Regions from separate parts of the Bradyrhizobium sp. CCBAU 51745 genome, predicted to be linked through region 2. Evidence: riboswitches for the same ligand, from Rfam matches in the RefSeq annotation. Region 2 holds a riboswitch; the other holds the start of a gene.
The links. Region 2 has a riboswitch for cobalamin ahead of XH98_RS27650 (TonB-dependent receptor). Riboswitches for the same ligand answer to the same signal wherever they lie in the genome.
Positions count from the first base shown of each region.

Region 1: another riboswitch for cobalamin. It lies ahead of metE (5-methyltetrahydropteroyltriglutamate--homocysteine S-methyltransferase); the one in region 2 lies ahead of XH98_RS27650 (TonB-dependent receptor).

Region 1 is NZ_LBJP01000093.1:64,814-69,810, forward strand. It holds gene XH98_RS36685 (nodulate formation efficiency C protein) at 1,677-2,501, opposite strand; cobalamin riboswitch at 3,235-3,437, shown strand; gene metE (5-methyltetrahydropteroyltriglutamate--homocysteine S-methyltransferase) at 3,538-4,997, shown strand, end outside.
Region 2 is NZ_LBJP01000086.1:203,230-208,226, forward strand. It holds gene XH98_RS27650 (TonB-dependent receptor) at 1-1,661, opposite strand, end outside; cobalamin riboswitch at 1,777-1,980, opposite strand; gene XH98_RS27655 (histidine phosphatase family protein) at 2,054-2,626, shown strand; gene cobT (nicotinate-nucleotide--dimethylbenzimidazole phosphoribosyltransferase) at 2,619-3,671, opposite strand; gene cobF (precorrin-6A synthase (deacetylating)) at 3,682-4,431, opposite strand; gene cobA (uroporphyrinogen-III C-methyltransferase) at 4,431-4,997, opposite strand, start outside.

The sequences.
Region 1 (4,997 bases), on a different contig from region 2:
GACCGAATTATATTCGCGATCCCGTTGGCATTTTCGACATGCTGTATGAGAGATTCGCGAAGCTACGACCTGACGCTGCGTAAGGATCAAGAGATTTTTTCGGTAGTCCGTGCGGCGCTATTCTTTGACCATCGACGGCTCTCTCACTGGGAGCGCGCTGTACCTTCTCGACTTGCGGAGAAGATCCTCGTCGGGCGGCGCCAAACTCGCGGCGCTGAACGAAAACCCAAACCTCGCAATGTTGTCTTTGCAAAAGCGGCCGACTATGAAGGGTCGGCGCTCGCGGTGTTGTCAGGCGTGGAGGAGCAACCCTGCTGGGTTGGTGATGGCTTCGATCGGCAAACTGAACGCTGCCGATCGTTCCGCAGAGGACAATGAAATTTCGCCCTAAAGTCTTGACAGGAAAAAAGATGTTCAAGAAGCTTCTGGTCTGCTCGCTCTGACGGATTTAGAAAAAGACGCAAGGGAGTTCAACCTCAACGCTCGCCGCGCAAATGAACTTTTCTTGTTTGAGCAAATCGGACAAGTCCGGTGCGTTTTGCGCCCGACCAGATGATCGCTGATAGCAATCGCATTGGGGCTTTTGGCTCCTCCGCCCTGGACCATATTGGTTAAGCGCTACCTCCCAAACGATTGCACAAGGACTGAATGGGTATTGACTGAAGCCGCGACGGGCGGTCGCTCTTCGGTAGGGACGTTCCCCGCGATCTCAACGTGCGTACCCATGAGCGCTGGCATTCGCGTCCGGTTGCTCGAGAAGTTGTAACACCTGCGATATTGAGCCGCGGCTTTGCCGTAGACGCGCCGGAAAAGGGGAGGCGGCCCACGTGTTCGGACAATAGCGAGCATCCTGATGCAATTCAGTGCGAGGCTTCAGTCTACAATAGGCGTTGCGCATCACCGCGCGCGGGGCGGATAGCTTCGGTGCGGTTGCCGACTCAAGCTACGCATCATTCTTAAGCACCTGGCTGCATGATTGGAATGACATGCTCGCGGCCGTTCGGGAAGTACCGGTCTCGTCTTCCGCACTTGAAGTAGGTGCCCGACTCAGAGCCGGATTCGCAATAAGAGGCGGTGTCAGCTGGAGCAAAGCTAAAGACGCGCTTTCCTATGTTTCGAATCCGGATCTATGCGTGCAGACGAATGAGTGCGAGGAAAGCTAAGGGCCGAGCCAGTCTGGTCCTCGACGTTCTCGCGTACGGCCCCGGAGCTTCCTGCTCTGCGCACTCGGAAACGTGCAGGCGCTCAGCGGGTATGCCGGGGTCGCTACCGCTGCCCCGTTCGCGGTAACTTCCTCGTCGCTTTCGTCGCAGAACTGCGACCTTGGTGCAGCCTCGAGCCGATATGCTCACGCTGTTACGTATGCTACTCAGTCACGCGATGCGCGGCGCACGCGCCGAATCGGCCTCGTGCTGGAGGCATCTCGACGGGTCCAGCGAATAATGCGTGATAGCTGGTTCCCTCGCAAATCGGTCGCGAGCCAGTATGCGCCGCTGAGCTCGACAACCGGCGGTAAAAACCAAACGTGCTGCCGACCCTTGCGCACGACGGGTCGATCCGCTGCAGCCGGACAGTTGTGGAGCCGTAAACAACGGAGCGGGTCTGTCTTGTAGCAGGGCCCGACGCGCCCAGCCATGGACGGGCTGCGCCGCTATGTTGCGCTGCTTGACAATTTGCTAAGGCCTTCGCTCTCCTAAGTCTTCCTCTTCGTTTGGCTCGGTGCGTTGGAACCAGGAGCCAGGAGGAAATTTGGCGATGCGCTTGGCAAAGGAGGATTGTGGCTCCCAATCATGTCCTTCAGTCTTCTCGAAAGAGATGACCCCATTGTATGTAAAATAACGTGGTCCTTGGATACTACAGTTCACCACGAGCAGAACGCGCCACATATCGCCTTTCTCGGTCGGCTTGTCATTCCGCTTCGGTAGGTAGTCCACTCCGACAGGATCGATGATAGTGCAGCGGCCGTGCCGCAGAAGATCGCCGAGCCGGCCTTGCGGCGTAGTCACAAAGTTGAAGTTGGTCGGATCATGCAGAAAGCTAAGATTTGCGCCCCGTTCGCCATCTGCGACTTCAGTGGCGATTAGCGAGAGCGCCAGGGCGCGCCAGCCTAACTCCATCGGCTTCGCATACGTTGAGGCGAGTTGAATCGTACCGTCGAGCGCGACTTTCCAAGCGATAACGTACTGTTCGTCTGATTTGTTGTCCCGGTGCCTGGTCCACGGAACGAAAACAAAGTCGTTTTGGCCAAGTTCAACAACGCCCCACATTTGCGGGACGAACTGGGCCACCATCGAAACATTGGAGATGATTTGTTCTATCGTCTCGCCATCTTGCGCTCGCCAAGTTGACTTGAGTCGTTCGACTAGGGGGCTGTCGTTGGCGCGAATATTGTTGCTCTTGGCAGCCGGCCAGGCGAGGCAGATTAGAAATCCGCCCAGGCAAAGCCATGGCACTGGTCTTCCAGACATTCTCTTCATAAGCCTCAGCCTATCGCGTTTCATCGAGACATCTTTCAAAGTGGGCGACCTTGAATTGCTATGAGCGAGCGCAAGAAAAGTCCCGAGATGCGGCGGGCACCCCTCGTTAGCTCTCCCGCGCCAGCAGGCGCTCCCCTCTATGTCACGTGCCGCTGACTTCCCTCGCCAGCGACAGCGTCAATCGGCTGAGCTGGACATGCCCAGCGGGAGGAGACTGGACATGCCGACGGCTTGCATTCTTCGTGCCAGGCAATAGGCGGAAATTTGCACGGATTTTGTGTCCCTCCTTGTCGACTTTCCGACCTGCGCCCGTTTCGATGTTTCCATTCAGTGTATCCGTCGCAGCTGTTGTATCCTTGTGCCGTACCCGATAGTCAGCGCGAGAGGTGAACGCCTCGATGCCAAGTGCCTGATGACAATCGGCAGTGCGTTTGCCGCCATTTAAAACCGTTCGGTTCGCTATCGTTGTCGTCGACGTTCGAGCTACAGGATTGCTAGCGACACAAAGCCGAGTTAACCCCGACTTTGAAGTCTGGCTGGCACGCCAAATCTACCTCTCGCCGCGCATGTTGCTAGATTGCGCCGCGTGCCGTGGCCTATTCGATGTCGACCCCTCAGTCCGAGAAAACAGCTGGCCAACGGAGGTGCGGGGCGAGCCTCTCAAAATCGGAAGCCGCATGCATGCTCATTCGCCTAACAGATGTCGCAGATTCGCTTGGCACACAATCTGAGAGGTTGACGGAAGAGTTCTCCTGCCGATAATCCAAGCCGTCGAGGTTCTCCGGTGCCCATTTGATCCGGAGCTAAGAGGGAAGCCGGTGCGAATGCCGGCGCTGCCCCCGCAACTGTGAGCGGCGAGCCGCTGTCCAACGATGTCACTGAAGCCTCCAAGGCTTCGGGAAGGCCGGACAGCAGCGATGACCAGCAAGCCAGGAGACCTGCCCCGATAAAATATTGGTCCACGGGCGGGGTGTCTCGGTGGTGCGCCAAGCAGTCGTCGCACGCGCGACTCCCCTGCCTGCGTCCGCCATGGCCTTTGTCCCGAACAGAGGTTAAAGCTATGTCTCTTCCCTCTCTTCCAATCGCTACGCTCGGGACGCCGCGCATCGGTCCAAGGCGTGAGCTCAAACTCGCTCTTGAAAGCTACTGGGCCGGAAAGATCAGCGAACAGCAGTTGCACGAGGACGCATCCGGCCTGCGCGCAGCGAACTGGGCTCGTCAGAAATCTCTCGGCGTCACGATCATTCCGTCGAACGACTTCTCGCTATACGATCAGGTGCTCGATACAAGTGTCATGGTCGGCGCCATCCCGGAGATCTACGCCTCGAAAGGAGAATCCGTTTCGCTCAGGACGTACTTCGCCATGGCCCGCGGATCACAATGCGACGATCAGGATGCGAGTTGCGGCCAGAGCCCGCGGGGATCTGGCGCACCCGCGCAGGGAATGACCAAGTGGTTCGACACTAACTACCACTATATGATCCCAGAGTTTTACAGGGAACAAGCGTTCAGATTGTGCAGTCGCAAACCCGTTGAAGAGTACGAGGAAGCAAAGGCTCTAGGCTTTCAGACCCGCCCGGTCCTGATCGGGCCGGTCACATTCCTAAAACTCGGCAGGAGTACCGATAGCGCGTTCCAGACCCTCTCCCTACTGGATGATCTGATACCGGTCTATATCGACGTTCTGCATGAATTGGCCGAACGAGGGGCTGGTTGGGTTCAGCTTGACGAGCCCTGCCTGGCCCTTGATCTGGATGAGGCGGCACGAAAATCGTTGCTACATGCCTATAACCGGTTCGCAAAGGAGGGACCGGACATCAAGATCATGGTTGCCAGTTATTTCGGCCCGCTAGGCGACAATCTGAATACTGCCTTGAGCCTGCCAGTTTCCGGTCTGCACCTTGATCTTGTTCGAGCGCCTGAGCTATTGGATCAAATCATTGCTGACGGCCGAAGAGATCTCGTCATGTCGCTCGGTGTCATCGACGGCCGGAATATATGGCGCTCGAACTTGTCGTCGCTCCGGAAGCGGCTCGATCCAGCGATTGCGAAGCTCGGCAGGCACCGTGTACAGCTCGCTCCATCCTGCTCGCTGCTTCACGTGCCGGTCGATGTTGAACTCGAGACCGGGCTTGCGTCCGACGTCAAGAGCTGGCTCGCTTTCTCGGTTCAGAAGATGCGTGAGCTTGCGATCCTAGGGCGGGCACTCGCAGGCGACGAGAATGTTGGGCTAGCTCTTGCCGATTCGGAACGCGCTGTGACTGCCCGCCGGACTTCGCCGAAGATCCATGATACCAAAGTCGCTGTCCGGATGAGGAGGATCGGCCAGACGATGCGCCGGCGCGCCAGCCCATTTGCCCGTCGTTCCGAAATCCAAAGGAAACGCTTTGGACTTCCAGCTTTTCCTACCACGACGATCGGATCGTTTCCACAGACCACAGAGGTCCGAAATGCTCGTGCAGCGCATGCGCGAGGTGCGATGAGCGACGAACAATACGACAGGTTCCTCAAGGAGGAGAT
Region 2 (4,997 bases):
GTCAGGCCGGGAATGGCCTCCCAGGTGTAGCCGACGCGCCCCGTGACGGGCGCCCAGGATTTCGTGAACGGGAATCCCGCGTTCTCCAGCCCGTTGACGTCGGTCGAGTTGCGGTCGAGCCCGATATGTTCGACGCGCAGGCCGCCGATCAGAGCGAATGTCCGCGTCAGCTTCAGCCGGTCCTCGAACGACAGCGCCTCGTTGTCGATCCGCGCGGTCTGCGGCCTGGTCGTGAGCAGGCCATAGAAGCCACGGTCGGGATCGACGAGATCAACGGAATCGCCGGGGAAATTCGCCGCGCCCGGCCGGACGAAATCGAGATAGCTCGACGAAAAGGTCGTGACGAGACGATTTTCGAGGCCCGCGATATCAGCATCCCACGTCAGGTCGGTGATATTGCCGACCAGACGCTGGCTGTGCGCGACATAGAAGCGGCTGCGATCGACCGTATTCGTCGTTGTGTTGAACGCCTCAACCTCGTTGTTGAGCCAGGAGCGCTCCGCGCCGTAGGCATAGGCCTGACTCTTCAAGGTGAGGTCGGGCGCGAGCCCCAGCTCGAAGCCGCCGCGGAGCCACACCTCCTGAGCCACGTTGCGGTTGTCGAGAACGTTGTAGTTGGTGTTGAAGGTGCGATCGTCGATGGTAACAGGGCCGAGATTGGTCCCGTTGAAGTTCGAGATATAAGTGCCCGAGACGATGCCTGCCGTCGCGTGCGAGCCGCTGAAGGCCACGGGCACCAGCGGCGTGCCCCAATAGGCCCGTCCGCGATCCTCGCGATATTCGATCGCGCCCCAAACCTTGAGGCTGTCCGAGATGCGGTAGTTGAGCTGGCCAGACACATCGAACGTCCTGGTGCTGGTATCGTCGGCAAAGCCGTTAAGCGTGGAGCGGCTGATATCGAAGCGGTAGTCCAGCCCCTGCACATTGGTGCTGCCGCCCGAGCCGTAATGCGCGCGGAACGAGTTCAACGAGTCCCAGGAGAAGTCCGCTTCGTTCCGGATCGGCCCAGTGTGCGGCTGCTTGGTAACGAAATTGATCGCGCCGCCGGCGGCGCCCTCGCCCGAGATCAGCGAGGCCGGGCCTTTGAGGATTTCCACGGCTTCGAGATTGGCGGTGTCCATGATCCGCGAGGTCATGTTCTGCGGGCCGATCTTGATGCCGTTGTAGAGCGTGTTGATCTGGCTGTTGGTGAAGCCGCGCATCGAGAAGGCTGAAGGCTCGGCGGGATTGTCGCCGGCGGTGACGCCAACCGCGCCTTGCGCGACATCGGAGACGGTGCGGTAGCCCTGCTCGCGCATGGTCTCGGCGGAGATGACTTCGACCGTTGCGGGTGTCTGTCGCACCGTCAGGCCGAGGCGCGAGGCGCTTTCGGCAACCGCATTGCTGTTGAGCGGCGTCGGCGCCGCATTGTTCGTCACGACCGGTCTTGGCGCGACCTCCGCCGCGGCCGGCTTGCGCGCTGTCGCGCGGCGGGTGCCTGCCGCGTCCCGGGCGGCCGGCTTGGCCTGCTTGCGGGATTGCGGGGGCGACACCTCCACAGCCGGCAGCGTCTCGCGGGCCTGCTGCGCCAAAGCGGCGGGCATATCGACAAACGCAAAAGATGTCAGAGCGGCGGACGCCAGCAAAATGCGGCGTGGTCGTACAATACGGCTGGCAAACACGGTCCTGGACCTCGGAGTGACGTCAGTGGCACGTCACCGCAAACCAAGGTCCATCATCAGGCACTAAGCCTTCCGATGAAGCCTGATGTCTGTACTCCCCGACCGACATCTTCGCGTGTGACCACGGCTGACGGCAGGTCTCCTGGCTCGCGGGTCGTGACCGCTTCGTCGCCTTCCCGGGACCGAGGACCCAGTGGCTTTAAAGACGAAGGATTCACCGCTTACAGTTGCGGGGGCAGCTACGGCATTGGGGACAACGTCCCCGCACCGCATTCCCTTTTCATCCCCTCTCGGGGAAACCGTCGCCAGCATCTAGGATTACGACCAAGACGGAGTCAATGTGCAAGACGCGGCGATATTGCCACAGCCACCAACTTCCCCCGGAGATTGACATGGAAGGCGCGACCTTCCTCTGGCTGATCCGACATGCGCCCGTCGACGGCGTCAAAGGGACGATCCACGCGGCCGATGCGGCGGCGGACCTGACCGATCGCGCGCAACTGGAGGTGCTGCGGTCGCGCTTGCCGCGCGACGCTGCGAGCTATGCGAGCCCTGCGCGGCGCACGATCGAGACGGCGCGCGCCCTGGGGCTCGAACCAGAACTGGTGCGCGAGTTTGGCGAGCAGGATTTCGGCGACTGGACCGGCCGGCGGCATGACGAGCTCGCCAGCAGCGGTGGCGAGGCCTATGCGCAGTTCTGGAACGCCCCTGCACACCAGAGACCACCGGGCGGTGAAAGCTTTGAAGATCAGGTCGCCCGCGTCCGTCTGGGTCTCGCGCGGGTCGGCGCGGGTCCGGCGGCGCTGATTGTGCATTCCGGCACGATCCGCGCCGCGCTGTGCATCGCGCTCGACCTGACGCCGGATGCCGCCTTGCGCTTCGTGATCGATCCGCTGTCGCTGACCCGGATCGACCGGCTCGCGACCGGCTGGCGGGTCTGGTCGGTCAACCAGCGGGTCAGCTAGGCCTGTCAGGCACGTTGGCCTGCGCGAAGGTCGCCATGTCATTGTGGAGCGCGCAGGCCGATCGCACCAGCGGCAGCGCGATCGCGGCGCCAGAACCTTCGCCGAGCCTGAGATCGAGGCTGATCAAGGGCTGCACGTTCAGCGCACGCAACACCAGCCGATGCCCCTGCTCCGCCGATTGATGCGACGGCAGCAGGAATGGCTGGCACGACGGATTGAGCCGCACCGCCGCCAGTGCCGCGACCGAAACGATGAAACCGTCGATCAGCACGGGAATGCGCGCCTGCGCGGCCGCGATGATCGCGCCTGATATCGCCGCGATCTCGAGGCCGCCGACGGCGCACAGGATGTTTTCGGGCGAAGCGCTCGCCACACCGTGGCGCGCGATTGCCGCCTCGATCACGCCCACCTTGTGCGCACGGCCGGCCGCATCGACGCCGGTACCACTGCCCGCGATCTCCTCGGCGCTGATGCCGAGCAGGCTCGCAGCAATCGCCGCAGAAGCCGTGGTGTTACCGATGCCCATTTCGCCGAAGATCAGCAGGTCAGGCTGATGGGCCTTCGCCCGCGCTACCGCGCGCTCGCCGGCCTCGAACGCAAAGGCCAGCTCAGCCGGCGTGAGCGCAGGCTCAACGCTGAAATCGCGCGTGCCGTGGCGCGGCTTGTCCGTGATGATATCAGGCATCGCCTCCTCGGCCAGCGTGCCGGCATCGACAACTTCGAGCGTCGAACCGAGCTCGCGCGCCAGCACCGAGATCGCGGCACCTCCGGACGCAAAATTCGCCATCATCGCGATCGTCACAGCCTGCGGATAGGCCGACACGCCCTGCGCGACGACGCCGTGATCGCCGGCGAAGATGATGATCGGCACGCGCGCGGCGCGCGGGCGTTCGGTCGCCTGCAGGCCGGCAAGCTCGATCGCGAGCTGCTCCAGCCGGCCGAGCGCACCGGTCGGCTTTGTCAGTTGTGCCTGCCGCGCGATCGCCGCTTCGCGGTGGTCGGCGGAGATTTCGGGGCATTTCTGGGTAACCCATTCAGGGAGCATGCTGCCTCGCTTATGGCCTGCGCTTGAGAATGTAGCTGTCCATGATCCAGCCGTGCCGCTCGCGCGCGTCCTGCCGCGCGGCGACGATACGCGGGCCGACCTCAGTCAGGGCGCCGGACAGGATGATCTGGTCGGCCATGCCGAGATAGGCGCCCCACCAGATCTGAAGGCCTTCAGGATCCAGCGACTGGAACGCCGTGCCGCCGTCGAGCATCACGACGACCGTGTCGACGCCTTCAGGCCAGCCGCCTTCGCGCAAGCGGCGCCCGGTCGTCACCAGGAACGGCTCGCCGATATCGTTGAGCGGCAGCGCATGCGCCGCGCACAGCGCCTGGATCGAGGTGATGCCCGGCACCACTTCGATCTCAGGCAAGGGATCGAGCCGGCGCGCGATGCGGAGCGAGGAATCGTAGAGCGAGGGATCGCCCCAGATCAGCAGCGCGACCTTGCCGTCTGCGCCCAGATGATCGGCGATCGTCTGCGACCAGGTCGCCGCGACCGCGTCGTGCCAATCGTCGACGCCCTTGCGGTAATCGGCTTCGCGGGCGTCGCGCACGGGAAGATCGAATTCGGCGATGCGCGTGGTGTCGTTGGTGAGAACTTCGGCGCAAATCGTCCGCCTGAGTTCGGCGAGGTCGGATTTTGCGGCGCCCTTGCGCGGGACCAGGATCAGGTCTGCGGTGTTGATCGCGCCAATTGCCGCGCGCGTAAGCTGCCCGGGATCGCCGCAGCCGATGCCGATCAGGGAGAGGGTCATCATCACGATCCGCCCTCCGCCAGCGCGCCGAACAGGATGACGGCGGCCGTGGAGGCCGCGCCGCCGCGCGCCAGCTGATCGGCCAGCTCGACAACAGTGGTGCGGACCAGACGCTCGTCAGCGCGGCCGAGCGATTCCGCGAACAGCGCCGGCGTGCTCGGCGAGAGGCCATGCTCGATCAATTTCGCGACCAGCGCCGGAAAGGTTCGCCGGCCCATATAGACCACCGTCGTCGCATCGGGATCGGCAAGAGCCACCCAGTTCAAATTGGGCGGCAGCTCGCCGGTGACATCGGCACCGGTCACGAATTGGACCCGGCGCGAGGTGTGGCGACGCGTCAGCGGAATGCCGGCATGTGCGGCGGCGACGCAGGCCGAGGTGACGCCGGGAACGATCTCATAGCCGATGCCGGCCTCGCGCAGCATCTCGATCTCCTCCTCGAGCCGGCCAAAGATGCCGGCATCGCCCGACTTCAGCCGCACGACGCGGACGCCCGTCGCCGCATAGTCGACCAGCAGGCGGTTGACATGATGCTGCTTTGTCGATGGCCGCCCTGCCCGCTTCCCCAC